DNA from 4 places in the Sedimentibacter sp. genome. Region 4 is predicted to be linked to each of the others. Evidence: riboswitches for the same ligand, from Rfam matches in the RefSeq annotation. Region 4 holds a riboswitch; each other region holds the start of a gene.
What was found. A riboswitch is a leader RNA that binds a small molecule or an ion and turns the genes downstream of it on or off. The one in region 4 is predicted to bind cyclic di-GMP.

Region 1 (3,125 bases), on a different contig from region 4:
AGTGCCATTGTTAGTAGTAAAACCATTTTTTTGCGAATCATAATTATTCTCCTCCGTTTATAAAAAATTCTAAATGATTGCATTATTGTAATACACATATGAATGTTTGTCAATTCATCATTTCATGCAATCGTTTCTATTTTTGCACGTAAACGTTTTTGCTTGTTATTTTTGCATGTAATTTTAGATAAACTTCACCAAATTTCGCACATGCTCTATCTTTAATTGAATTCACGCGTTTTAGCGAGTCAATCGTGACTATATTCTTTTTTGCATATTCTTGAATACAATATTTTCCATCAAGTCTGTGTGCACAGCGTCAAATTGCAACCAAATTGTTAAGAAGGTGCATTTTGCTTCAATACAATCGTCTCCGTTTACCTTTCTTGTGTCTAGCTTAAAATTCGTCATCACTGATTTCAAGCTCATTGTTAATGTCTGAAATCCCTGTTGGCTGCATAATAAAACAGCGGCTCTTTGACAAGAGTCGCTGAATAATATAATTCTCTGGTATTTACAACTTTTCCTTCAATCCTGCAACAGCCATTGCAAACTTCTCCAGATCTTTCTTGGACTTGTTGGCTCGATGCTGTTCCGCGGTTAACCTTTGATGAAGCTCATTGATAATTTCAGAATGTCTTGTGGCTTCTTCAGAGAAGTAATCCATTTTGCCGTAAATTGTCTCCAAGTCATCTCCAAGGCCTTTAAATTTGCAGCTTGTACATTTTGACTTTTCAACGATCAGCTCCTGCTCTGCCTGTAGTTTTATTTTTCGCAGGGCTTCAGCCTCCAGGTTTTTCTCGGCAATCATATTTTCCATATTGAGTATCTTCTGCCTGTAAAGTTCCAATTCTGTACTTTGCTTATCGTTTCTTGATTTTTCAAGTTCAACCTTTTGCTGAAGTTCTTGATAAATTTCATTATTAACTTCATCATGAATTTCTTTCAACGATATCTTACTTTCCAACTCGGATATTTTTGATTTCAAGATCATATTTTCCTTCTCCAGCCTTGAGGCATATTTCTTTATATGCTCAGTTCCCAGGTTGTTTTCAGGCAAAATTTCGTCATATTCCTTGTACGTCTGAACCGTTTCAGGAATCTCACTGCTCACCCGTACAACCCTTTGGGTTTCATAGGTCCTGGAATTCTGATAAGACGGCAAAATCAAATCTTTCTTTATTTTTTCTATTTCCCTGCTTCTTGCAGTTTCCACACCAGTTTGTTTTTCATAGAAATTGGTTATCTTATCCCTGGCATACTTGATTTCACGCTGTGTAAAGCTGGTAACGGTAAATTCATTGCTGTCACCGGAAATCAACCATTCCCAAAATTCTTCATAATTCTTTACCATTACATTATAAATGTTGTACCTAGTATAGTTATAATGTATTTCGATGTAGTAAACCGATTTCCCTTCTTTCATCGAGCTTCACCTCCAAAATTGTTTAATCCTCAGAGAGCATAGTCATTTGAAATAAAAAAGCCCTGAATGGTAACCCAAACAAAGCCAATACTCTTATAGTATGTATTTGCACAGTTTGGTAACCCGGCTGTCTTGGATAACCTTAAGACCCGTGGCTTTGCGTCCTCAACTTTCGCTAAGTTTGCCTTTTTCATTATGCTGCAGATAATTAATTATATTTTAAGCATTGACATTTGTCAACAACATGCTGACAGATAAAAATATTAATTAAATTATTTGTCGAAATATATAAATTTTGCCTTTACAATCCTAACCGGAACCATTGAAACATCATTCCAGATTGGTTGGAACCAACCATCCGCACAGTGTAATTTTTTATTAATCGGAGTATTCAGGCATGATAAATTTCCTTCTTCTGTACGTGAGAATTTGATGGTATAATAAAATCAAAACAGTTTGTTTTAGACGAGTAAGCTGACTTAACGGGGTGAAAATATGAGTGAGATTTTAGTTTTTTCCAACAGGGCAACGTTTCGTGAATGGTTACACAAAAACGGAACAAGTAGTGAAGGTGTATGGCTGCTTTTCGGCAAAAATGGCGGGCCAGCCACGCTTACTGCTGCTGAGGCATTGGAAGAAGCCCTTTGCTACGGCTGGATCGATGGACAAGTGCAAAGCATTGACAGCACAAAATATAAGAAATATTTTGCGTGCCGTACGGTAAATAGTAAATGGTCGAATAAAAATAAGGAGCTAGCTATGAAACTTGAGGAAAAAGGGGTAATGACCGATTATGGCAGAGAGAAAATAGAGGAGGCCAAGAAAAATGGTCAGTGGAATGCTCCTAAGTCCCCAGTGACTTCCGTTGAACAGATAGCAGCTTTATCTGATTTGCTGAAAGAACATGAACCGGCCTATACGAATTTTCAGGCCATGTCCCCATCTGTAAAAAAGACTTATACACGGGCATATTTTGATGCAAAAACAGATGCCGGACGGAATAGCCGTTTGTCATGGATGATTGAGCGCCTCAATAAAAATCTAAAACCCATGTAATAGGTTTTAATCTTCAGTTTATCGCACACGGCTCACTTATTCTTATTACATTACCCGTATTTAAAAAAACAGCGTCCCTCTTCTGAGAATCGCTGTTTTTGTTTTTGTTATTGGTACGGATGGCAGAACTTGAACCTGTATGGAGTTACTCACACAGACTTAAAGGAATGACGGAAGTACTGCTTCCGTTTTTTAACAATCATCAAGTTCAAAGATTACTTCAACAGGTGTTTTTAAAAGTTTGGCCAGTTTCATTGCAAGCTCAAGCGTTGGATTGTACTTATTGTTTTCAATGGCATTGATTGTTTGACGTGTAACACCCAGCTCTCTTGCTAAATCCTCCTGCCGAAGTCCGATTTGTTTACGAAGTTCCTTAATTTTATTTCTCATCTTTACTCAGTTTCCAATTAAGGAATTGGTTTATTCCCAGGTAGATGACGTTTTGAGTAGTTAGCAAAAAGGATGCAGGAGAATTAAAAACACCTTTTATAAAATAATCATATAATGTCCATACAAATAAAAACATGACAGTGTAAAACCATGCCCATTTAATCGCCTTAAAGCTTATAGACAATTCCATTTCATCCATCTTTCTCATGAGTACCCCCTCAGGCAATTTATTTTATATTCGATGCAGTACAAA
Region 2 (3,125 bases), 380 kb from region 4:
AAAATATAATCCGACTTCAGAATTAGATACAAAAAGAGGTTTTGACCTGGTCAAAACCTCTTTTCTTCCGTTCCGTAAACACTCATGCTGAATTCCTCCAGCAGTCTTCGGCACTCCATCAGCTTATCCTGGGATTTTTTTCCAAGCGATGCGCCAAAAAAATCCCTGACGGCTATTTTTTCAAGCCACGCTTCAAGCTTTATGAACTCATCCTCATTTTCTTCAAGCTCGGCGAAGGTAAAGTTCTTCTTCTGAGTTTCTTTATTTATTTCATCAAAAAAATCATCGCACTTTTCCAAAAGCTCCCTGTACTCCTCATTGCGGGCGCAGTTGAACGTTTCCTTTATTTCTTCGGTGCTTAGATGCTCCATGAATTCAGCCTTTATGATGTAGGCGGTTCCGTTGTTTTCTTCTATTTCCTTAGAAATTTCTCTGAATACATCAAGGCTTCCTTCATTCTGAGGTAGAACCCACATAGACTGCCCTATACTGACTGAGCCGTACTTTTTTAACTTTCTCCAGACGCTGACTCTTGCCCTTGAAGGTTCCTTAGGCAGAGTAAAATTAAGCATGAGCCATTCCATCAGCTAGTCCTCCGACTTAAATCCCGAAAGGGAAAGGTTCTTTATTCCGAGAAAGGAATCAAGGTCTATAACTACATCACTGTCTGTCGGAAGGGATACCTGTCTTGACAAAAATACATTTATTCCTTCGATTTCAGCCTTTATGTAATTTTCCTCTACCTTGGGCTTTTTTGCCAATACTTCCGGCACCTGAACAAACGCGCACTCGCAGTTGGTCCTGTACTCGGGATACTCTATGACTAAATTGATTTTTCCTTTTTTGTGCAGGTAGCTTGCAGCTGACTTTGTAATTTTAACTGCTTCAGAAACTTCTCTTGCCATTTAACGCTCCTATCGCCTTATGTTTTATTACATCTATTTTATCATAAGTGCAATAAAATATCAAATCCTGCCATCGGTTTGTCATCGGGGACGGTTCTTTCTGTACAGCCGCTATTCCACCAGGCTTGCATAGGTCTTGATGTTGCTTATTCCTGAAGGTGTAAGATCCTCATACACTTCGTCAATTATCAGAGAAGCTGTACCGTTATTGTAATATTTGACCGTACACTTCAGCAGCACCAGATAACAGGAATCTATTATGCTTTCCTGTCCCACGTTTCCGCCGGGCCATCTGAAGCTGCCGCTTTTACCGTTTTTTTCTGTAACAGGTATGTTATTTCCATTAAACATCTCATCATTTGAAAGGCTTAACAGGTATACCTGAGCTCCGTCTTTGCATATATCTTCGACCTCGCCTTTTATGTTTGACATCTTTCCGTTTCCATGAACGGCACCAACCAGCGGATCGAATTCATAAACCGCTGTCCTTGTATTGAGGCGCTCCTTGTTTCCCTTGCCTTCATTGTCCCAGATTACAACTTCGCCGCCTTTTGTGTACCTGTCAAAGTTCATGAAAGGCAGCACACCGCCGTCAAACCCCATTTTTTGTGCTACAGCCCTGGCTGATACTGTGGTATCAGCAAATCCGAGGATTTTTGCAAAGGAGTATGACAGCTTCCTTGTACATACAACTTCAATAGTTTTCTTGACTGTATCAGCCTTCACGTATACAGTACCCATGTTAAAATTTGCCTCTGACAGCATCTTGGAATCTTCAAGCTTGTCATCATTTTCCTTGGCATACCTCACTGCAGTTTCTTCCGCAGCTGACTTTCCTGATGAAATTTTCATGGCACCTGCCAATGCAGCAGCATCTGCATCATTTTGCAGCTTTGACTTTGTTGCAGCAACCAATCCCACATCAACAGCCAATGCAGCCACTCCAATCAAGACAGTCATCAACAAAGCCGCCAGCACAAGAACCTGTCCGCTTTCACCAGTAATGAATCTTTTTAATTTTTTCATTTAAAGCCCCCCAGCTTTAAAATTTGTATTTTGCAAAGAGTTAAATTATAGTCTCCTTTCTTGTTTTTTTATTCTATGGCCACAGAAAACAAAAAGGCTGCAAAATAATAACTTATTTTGCAGCCGAACCGTCATAGCTGTCGCCTTAGACTTCTAAGCTTTGCGCCGCTAATTTTCATTAGCTTTGCCCTATTGTATGTATGGTAAAATTTACTATTTAATTATAGCACAGTTGAAGGAAGATGGAAACTCTTTTTTCTCACCTTTAGCACCTCTTTGCTCTCTTAAAACAATTCTTACCGTCCCTTTTCGCCATATACAAAGCCTTATCGGCATGATCAATAAGCGTTCTGATTTCAAGTGACTCTTCCAATAGTTCATCTGTATAAATCCCTATGGAGACAGTTACAATGTTGTAGTGCTGTCTGTTCTCATGAATGATGTTGAGATTTTCAATTTTTTTGCGTATACTATCGCAAAGCATGTCCCCTTTTTCTATGCTCAGGTTAGGGATAATCGCAACAAACTCCTCTCCTCCATATCTTCCCGGACATCCGCCGGCCAGCTGGACCTCACGTTGAAATGTCGTTCCTACCTGCACAATTACCTCATCACCTTTCAAATGTCCGTAAAAATCATTGTATAACTTGAAATCATCTATATCAATCATGATAACAGTCAGAGAATCCTCTTTACGCCTGAGTTTTTTTACCTGCTGTATAACATAATTTTCATAATAAGCTCTGGTGTACAGCCCGGTTGCATCGTCCTTATACACGATTTTTTTTATCTCTTTTCTGTAATGAAGGTGAAAGCTCAGAAATATTATGAATAAAGTAACTGTCGGAATAACCAGCAGCAAAAACAATACAAAAATCACCTTGTTCTTGTAGTCATAAAATCCGTCTGAATATACATCAACACCCAGCAGGCCCACGTACGTACCTTCCTTAGTATAAATGGGTACCATCCCTGAAATTTGATCGCCCCATTCATCATGGTTGATAAAATAACCGCTTTTCATTTCATCATATAAGACAGCAGTGTCCATGTCTACATGGGTATACCGGTTTTTATCCGAGTAGTACAGAGGATCACTTTCAGCCTCTTTCTGTTCCTTTTCATTTACAATGACATCCAAGAGCCATATCCAGTCCAGGATTGTCCCGGCAGGCATTTCATAGAACTCGCTGT
Region 3 (3,125 bases), on a different contig from region 4:
TGATGTTGTTATCAGTATTTCTAAGTACAAAACATGGGTTGCCAGTGTTGTTTAAATAAAATTCACAGTTTAAAATATTTATGTTTGATAAGTCAGTTGCGTCACCGGATAACTGAAATGCTACACCGGAATCATTCAGAGTTTCAAAGTAAGAATTTTGAATCGTAACATTGTCAACAGGCAAAGCTCCCAAGGATGCAATGCCATGCTGAACCAATATGATTCCCTTGCGGCTCTTTGAAGTGATATTTGAAAAAACAGCATTCTTGCCTGAGAACTGAATGGCCGCGCTGTCTCCCTGATTTCCGGCCATGTTGGGCTTTGTTATATCAGCAGTTAAACCGTCCAGGGTCAAACCATCTATACTTGAAGCAAATGCAAGCAGGAATTTTCCTGTCACCTGCACGTTGGAAACGGAAACGTTCTTTATGCTGATTTCAGTGTCACCGGGATTTGCCAAATCCTGTATTCCAACACAAACCATTGTGTCATCTTTATCTGCATAGCCGGTCACTCCGTTTATGACCAGGTCCGATGCCTGTGTTTTAATTAGTCTCTTTCCGAAATTTATCCCGCTTATGTTGTTTATTTTAAACGGTTCCTTTAATCTCACAGGGCACAAAACATAAACGCCGCTGACATCTTCGAAGATAATATTGCCGCTTGAATCAATGTTGTGCATTTCAATACACTTGACATCATTGATGTATCCATTTATTCCTGTACTGGACTTATAGTATAAACCCGTCAGGTTTCCTGCATCCTCACCGATTACACCGTTTCCCTTCTTATAGAGATTCCGGAAGGTAAGCCTTTCGGCGTTCAATGCTGAATACAGCACGTTTATGCCTGTGCTTCCTTTTGTGGAATCCATATCGCGCACATTCTGAATAACAATGTCGGAAATTTTAACGGTACCTACATCCTGAGTGTAGGATATGCCTGTGGTCATGTACTTATTGTTAAAATCTATAGTCAAATTCCTGCATTCAACATTGATCTTGAAATTAAAAAGGTACTTTGGAGTGTCAAAATCGCATTTGATTACTGCTCCGTCTTCACCTATGAGCAGCTTAGCTTTTCCGCTGTCTATCAGTATGTTGCCGGCCTTGATGTATGTGATTCCCTGAGGGATTATGATTGCGTCATAACCTGATTTGAGTGCATTGGTCAATGCTAAAGTGTCGTCCGTCATTCCATCGCTTTTTGCTCCAAATTCCGAAATGTAAGCTGAATTTGCCGGCATTGGTGCGGATGGGGAAGTTTCTGTCGGCGGAGTCGGTGCAGTTTCTGAATCTGCTGATGTCTCAGGTGCCTGTGATGACGCTGCTTCTGGACTTACGGTAACTGTGCAGGGAGAAGATTTTAAACCGTTTGAGGCTATGGCAGTTATCTGTACAGTACCTTCTGCAACAGGGTACACTGTTCCGTCTGATACTGTTGCTACACCTGAATCGCTTGATTCCCATGTTACAGTCTGGTCTGTGGCTTTAGCAGGGCTTACAGAAGCTGTCAAAATGCCGGCTTGTCCATTTACTGTAAGTGTCATTGCTGTTTTGTCCAAGGTGATTGACTTAACTGCAAAATACTTGGATGCGGGTGCTGCAAAAGTTTGAAATTGGAAGCTTAGTGTTGCTATTGCAATCAGTAAAACAATGGCTGTCAATTTGTTTGTTTTTTTCATTTTTACCTCCTGTTTCTCGGTATAATGCAATTATTATTTCGTTACAAATAAAAAACACTGTTTGGAAGCCAAACAGTGCACAATACTTACATATGTATTTGCTCAATCTGGCAACCCGGCTGCCTTGGCATTCAACCTTAAGGCCCGTGGCTTTGCGTCCCTAACTTTCATTAGGTTTGCCCTTTTTCAGTTGCTCCGTCATTTCACAAAATTATGCAAATTATTACATTATGCCCAAAAAATATTTACTTATACTTATTATACTTAATAAATATTTTATTGTCAATAAACTTTTGAGACATATTGATTGAAAATGATGCATAGATATGTTTAGGCATCCAATAAATAACCCGGCAACCGATTTATAGTATTATATTTTAGTATATATGTTTACTGCTTTATTTAGCTGGGTATATTTATACAAAAGATTGTTTGCCAATCATGTCTGAAAAAAGGTGAGACAGGTGATCATTATATGAAGTTAAATGAAAAAAAGAAAAATACAGGTTATTTTGCAGGGATAATACTGTTTTCAATAAACATTGTAACTTCAGTCATTTTAATGATATCTTTCATATCAATAGATATTTTGCCATGCAAATATCTTGTGCCTGTAATAATGATTTTACTGTTGCTGACAGGGCTTGTTTTTTTTACCCAAGTGTCGGGGAAAGGTACAAATGTTGGAAAACTCATCTCAATATTTATGATTCTTGCATTTATATTTATTACTGCATCATTATTTAAAATTCACAATATGTTTCTTGCAATCTCCGGTCCGGGAGCAAAAATTGATCTGGTGTCGGTGGTTGTCCTTGTAGAAGATCCGGCCGAAGTTATTGAGGATACATCCACATATGAATTTGGGATTCAGAAATATATAGACAGAAACAATACGGATAAAACATTGAAGCTCATAAGTGACAAGATTGGCTGTGAGTTGAAAACAGTGACATTTATTGATTTTAACTCACAAATAGAAGCCTTGTACAAAAAAGAAGCAAAAGCAATACTCCTGAATGAAGCCTTTAGGGATATAATAAATGAGCTGATGCCGGATTTCAATTATAGGACAAAGGTCCTCGGTTACCAGGAAATTGAAACGAAAATTGAGATTAAGCCAAGCGATAAAACTGATAATGCCGCCCGTTCAATCATAAATGTTGATTCCTTTATAGCATATATCAGCGGTATCGACACATATGGAACTGTATCGCGAACCGGCAGAAGTGACCTGAATATTATAGCGGCAGTCAATACTGCTGCAAAGAAGATACTGCTCATTAACACACCAAGGGATTATTACGTCAGCGTTCCTGTGGACGGGGGACAGATGGATAAGCTGACGCATGCTGGTATTTACGGTGTTGATATTTCTATGGAAATATTGGAACAATTTTATGATATTCAAATAGATTACTATGTGCGGATCAATCTCACA
Region 4 (3,125 bases):
GACGGCGTGGTGAAGAAAATCCACACTTTTGGGTCAGCCACCGTCAGCACCGGGGATGCTCTGGCGACAATAGGCTAAATAATTAAATTTTCTTAACTCTTCTTTATGAAAGAAGAGTTTTTTTTTGTCTAATATTGTGCTAAAATGTAGAAACATATATCTGGACAGTATGCATATGGAGAAGGAACATATCCTTCCGATGAAATTCGAAACAAGGGGATCTAAGATGATAAGCAATGAAGATATTATTAGGCTGCAGCTGGTTAACGGTTTGGGGAGGAAGACTATCAGCAAAATCCTGAAATTCATGGAGGCAAAGAAGGCTAATCTCAAAAACTTTTCTGATGTCGAAAAATTCATAAAAGACATGGGAATCAAGAAAGTCAAAATTGATCTTGAAAAGATTGAAAGCGAAGCTGCGGCTATCCTGGATTGCTGCAGGAAATCAAATATAAAAATCATAAGCATCTATGACGGGGAATATCCCAGGAAGCTTCATCAAATCGAGGATAAGCCTCTTATATTGTATGCAGACGGAAATCTTGATCTTCTTAACAATGAATGCAATATTGCAATAGTAGGCACAAGGACTCCCAGCCAGGAAGGGTATGAAATTAGCTCTATATTTGCGGAAAAACTCACTGAGGGAAGGTGCTGCATTGTCAGCGGATTTGCCTCAGGCTGCGACGAATCGGCTCACAACGGCTGCCTGGCGGCTAAGGGACAGACCATTGCCGTAATACCTTCAGGGCATCTTTATTCGATGAAGAATAACAAGAGTCTGTACAACATGATTATATTAAACGGGGGAGCCATAATATCAGAACTTCCTCCGAACGCAAAATCGGAAAAGAACGCCTTTGTAAACAGAAACCAAATCATTGCTGCTCTTTCGGAAGGAATCATAGTAATAGAAGGCGGGCTTAAAGGCGGAACATCAAACACAGTGAAGTTCGCCAACGCATACAACAAGCCTGTGGCATACACGGCAAATGTCACTTCATGCATTGGACAAACTTCAATTTTCAACAATAACATTGAAGTCATCGACAGCTTCGACAAGCTTAAAAATTTTAAAAATAAATCTTGTAAAATTATGCTTGACAAAGCATGTTCTCAGTAGTATAATAAATTTTGTTGTTGAGTAAACAACCGACGCGCGGATGTGGCGGAATTGGCAGACGCACTAGACTTAGGATCTAGCGCAATAGCGTGGGGGTTCGAGTCCCTTCATCCGCACCAAATTAGAGGCGAAAGCCGGAAAAATCTCGTCTACGGACGAGGTTTTTTTTATTATTTTGTTGACAAAGACTGGCAGCAGTGATATTATTAGGTTAATTAAATAGGCAAAATTTTCTAAAGAAAATGGCGCAAAGCTATAGGGTCTAACCCATGAAAATGGTATGACAGCCAGTTGCTGTACTTATGTACATTACAATGAACTTCGGCTTCGCTATTTGCGAAGCTTTTTTTATTCGGCAGGAGGACAAGCATATGAAACTACTGAAGAAAACAATGTTTATAATGTTAATAACGATGATATTTGCTTCCTCGTCGTTCTGTTTCGGAGCAGACGGCATATTCAAAAGCGCCAAATCGGAAATTGACGCATCAAATGTATCGGAAGGGTATGTCAGAGTAAAATACTTAAACCCGACGACAAAAAAACTTAAGGTAATAATTGAAAAGGGAATGGGCAAGTACACCTACGACTTAAATGGGACAGGTTCCTACGATACGTATCCGCTTCAGATGGGGGACGGAAAGTACAAGATAAGGGTGTTTGAAAATATAAGCGGCAGCAAGTATGCAGTTAAACAGACCGTAACGGTTGATGTTAATCTGAAGAACAAGAATTCACCTTTTTTGGTATCCAGCCAGCTTGTGAATTTCACCAGGGAGTCGGCTGTTGCCAAGAAGGCCGAGGAGCTTACAAAAGACTGCACCACAGATTTTGATAAGCTTGATGTTATTTATGATTACATAATAACCAATATAAAGTATGACAGCGAGAAGGCTCTGACGGTAAAAAGCGGCTATTTGCCAAAAGTGGATGATATATTGAGCTCAAACAAGGGTATATGTTTTGACTACGCCTCATTGATGGCATCCATGCTTCGCTCCCAGGGGATACCTGCAAAACTTGTGACAGGATATTCGTCAAACTTAAGCGCGTACCATGCGTGGAATGAAGTGTATACGGATGAGACCGGGTGGATAGTGCTTAATGAAATGTATTTTGACGGAAACCAGTGGAAGCTAATGGACAGCACGGTGGCTTCAACCGCGAAGCAATCCAACAGCCAGAGACTTATGGAATACACAAATAAGCTTATAGACGGCAAGTATTACACAAAACAATATGAATATTAAAAAAAGAGCCTGGCAGATTACTCTGCCGGGCTCTTACTTGTTTAACAGCTTTTGCATCAAGTCGGGATCCATTGAGTGGATCACTGCGTTCTCTTTGGTTATCAATCCGTTTCTGTAAAGTTCCATTATGCTTGTATCCATTGATTTCATTCCGGCGCCTTCTGATGAATATATGACGCTGTTGAGCTGGTGCACCTTTGATTCCCGTATAAGATTGGAAACCGCATTGGTGGCGAGCATAACCTCAAAGGCTGCAGCCCTTCCGCACGCAGGGGAAGGTATGAGATGCTGAGAAATAACAGCCTGAAGCTGCATGGAAAGCTGGATTCTTACCTGCTGCTGTTGATTTGACGGAAAGACGTCTATGATTCTGTCTATGGTGTTTGCTGCTCCTGTGGTATGAAGGGTGGAAAGCACCAGGTGTCCGGTCTCTGCAGCGGTCAATGCTATTTCAATGGTTTCAAGGTCACGCATTTCACCTATGAGCATTACGTCGGGAGCCTGTCTTAGAGACGAGCGCAGGGATGAAATGTAACTTTTTGAATCCGTCGATATTTCCCGCTGGCTAACAATTGATCTTTTGTGCTTGTGGATGTATTCTATGGGGTCTTCAAATGTCATTATATGGCAGTTGCGCTCTGTGTTGATCTTGTCTATTATGCACGCAAGAGTTGTTGATTTGCCGCTGCCTGCAGGTCCGGTTATGAGCACAAGCCCTTTCGTCTTTTTATACAGGTCCATTACCATATCAG

Region 1: it holds a riboswitch for cyclic di-GMP, as region 4 does, so the genes downstream of both, AAGU76_RS14555 (hypothetical protein) here and AAGU76_RS06650 (transglutaminase-like domain-containing protein) in region 4, are expected to answer to the same signal.
Region 2: it holds a riboswitch for cyclic di-GMP, as region 4 does, so the genes downstream of both, AAGU76_RS08275 (pilus assembly protein TadG-related protein) here and AAGU76_RS06650 (transglutaminase-like domain-containing protein) in region 4, are expected to answer to the same signal.
Region 3: it holds a riboswitch for cyclic di-GMP, as region 4 does, so the genes downstream of both, AAGU76_RS17405 (Ig-like domain-containing protein) here and AAGU76_RS06650 (transglutaminase-like domain-containing protein) in region 4, are expected to answer to the same signal.

The regions. Positions count from the first base shown of each region.
Region 1 is NZ_JBCFAS010000003.1:577,522-580,646, reverse strand. It holds gene AAGU76_RS14560 (TAXI family TRAP transporter solute-binding subunit) at 1-41, opposite strand, end outside; gene AAGU76_RS14555 (hypothetical protein) at 515-1,426, opposite strand; cyclic di-GMP riboswitch class I at 1,541-1,622, opposite strand; gene AAGU76_RS14550 (YdeI/OmpD-associated family protein) at 1,922-2,482, shown strand; gene AAGU76_RS14545 (helix-turn-helix transcriptional regulator) at 2,675-2,872, opposite strand; gene AAGU76_RS14540 (hypothetical protein) at 2,862-3,080, opposite strand.
Region 2 is NZ_JBCFAS010000002.1:381,526-384,650, forward strand. It holds gene AAGU76_RS08265 (Chromate resistance protein ChrB) at 51-584, opposite strand; gene AAGU76_RS08270 (CC/Se motif family (seleno)protein) at 588-905, opposite strand; gene AAGU76_RS08275 (pilus assembly protein TadG-related protein) at 1,017-1,931, opposite strand; cyclic di-GMP riboswitch class I at 2,047-2,130, opposite strand; gene AAGU76_RS08280 (GGDEF domain-containing protein) at 2,197-3,125, opposite strand, start outside.
Region 3 is NZ_JBCFAS010000005.1:188,710-191,834, reverse strand. It holds gene AAGU76_RS17405 (Ig-like domain-containing protein) at 1-1,684, opposite strand, end outside; cyclic di-GMP riboswitch class I at 1,791-1,875, opposite strand; gene AAGU76_RS17400 (LCP family protein) at 2,160-3,125, shown strand, end outside.
Region 4 is NZ_JBCFAS010000002.1:3,765-6,889, reverse strand. It holds gene AAGU76_RS06665 (biotin/lipoyl-containing protein) at 1-78, shown strand, start outside; gene AAGU76_RS06660 (DNA-processing protein DprA) at 227-1,123, shown strand; tRNA gene AAGU76_RS06655 (tRNA-Leu) at 1,160-1,242, shown strand; cyclic di-GMP riboswitch class I at 1,336-1,422, shown strand; gene AAGU76_RS06650 (transglutaminase-like domain-containing protein) at 1,495-2,373, shown strand; gene AAGU76_RS06645 (PilT/PilU family type 4a pilus ATPase) at 2,407-3,125, opposite strand, start outside.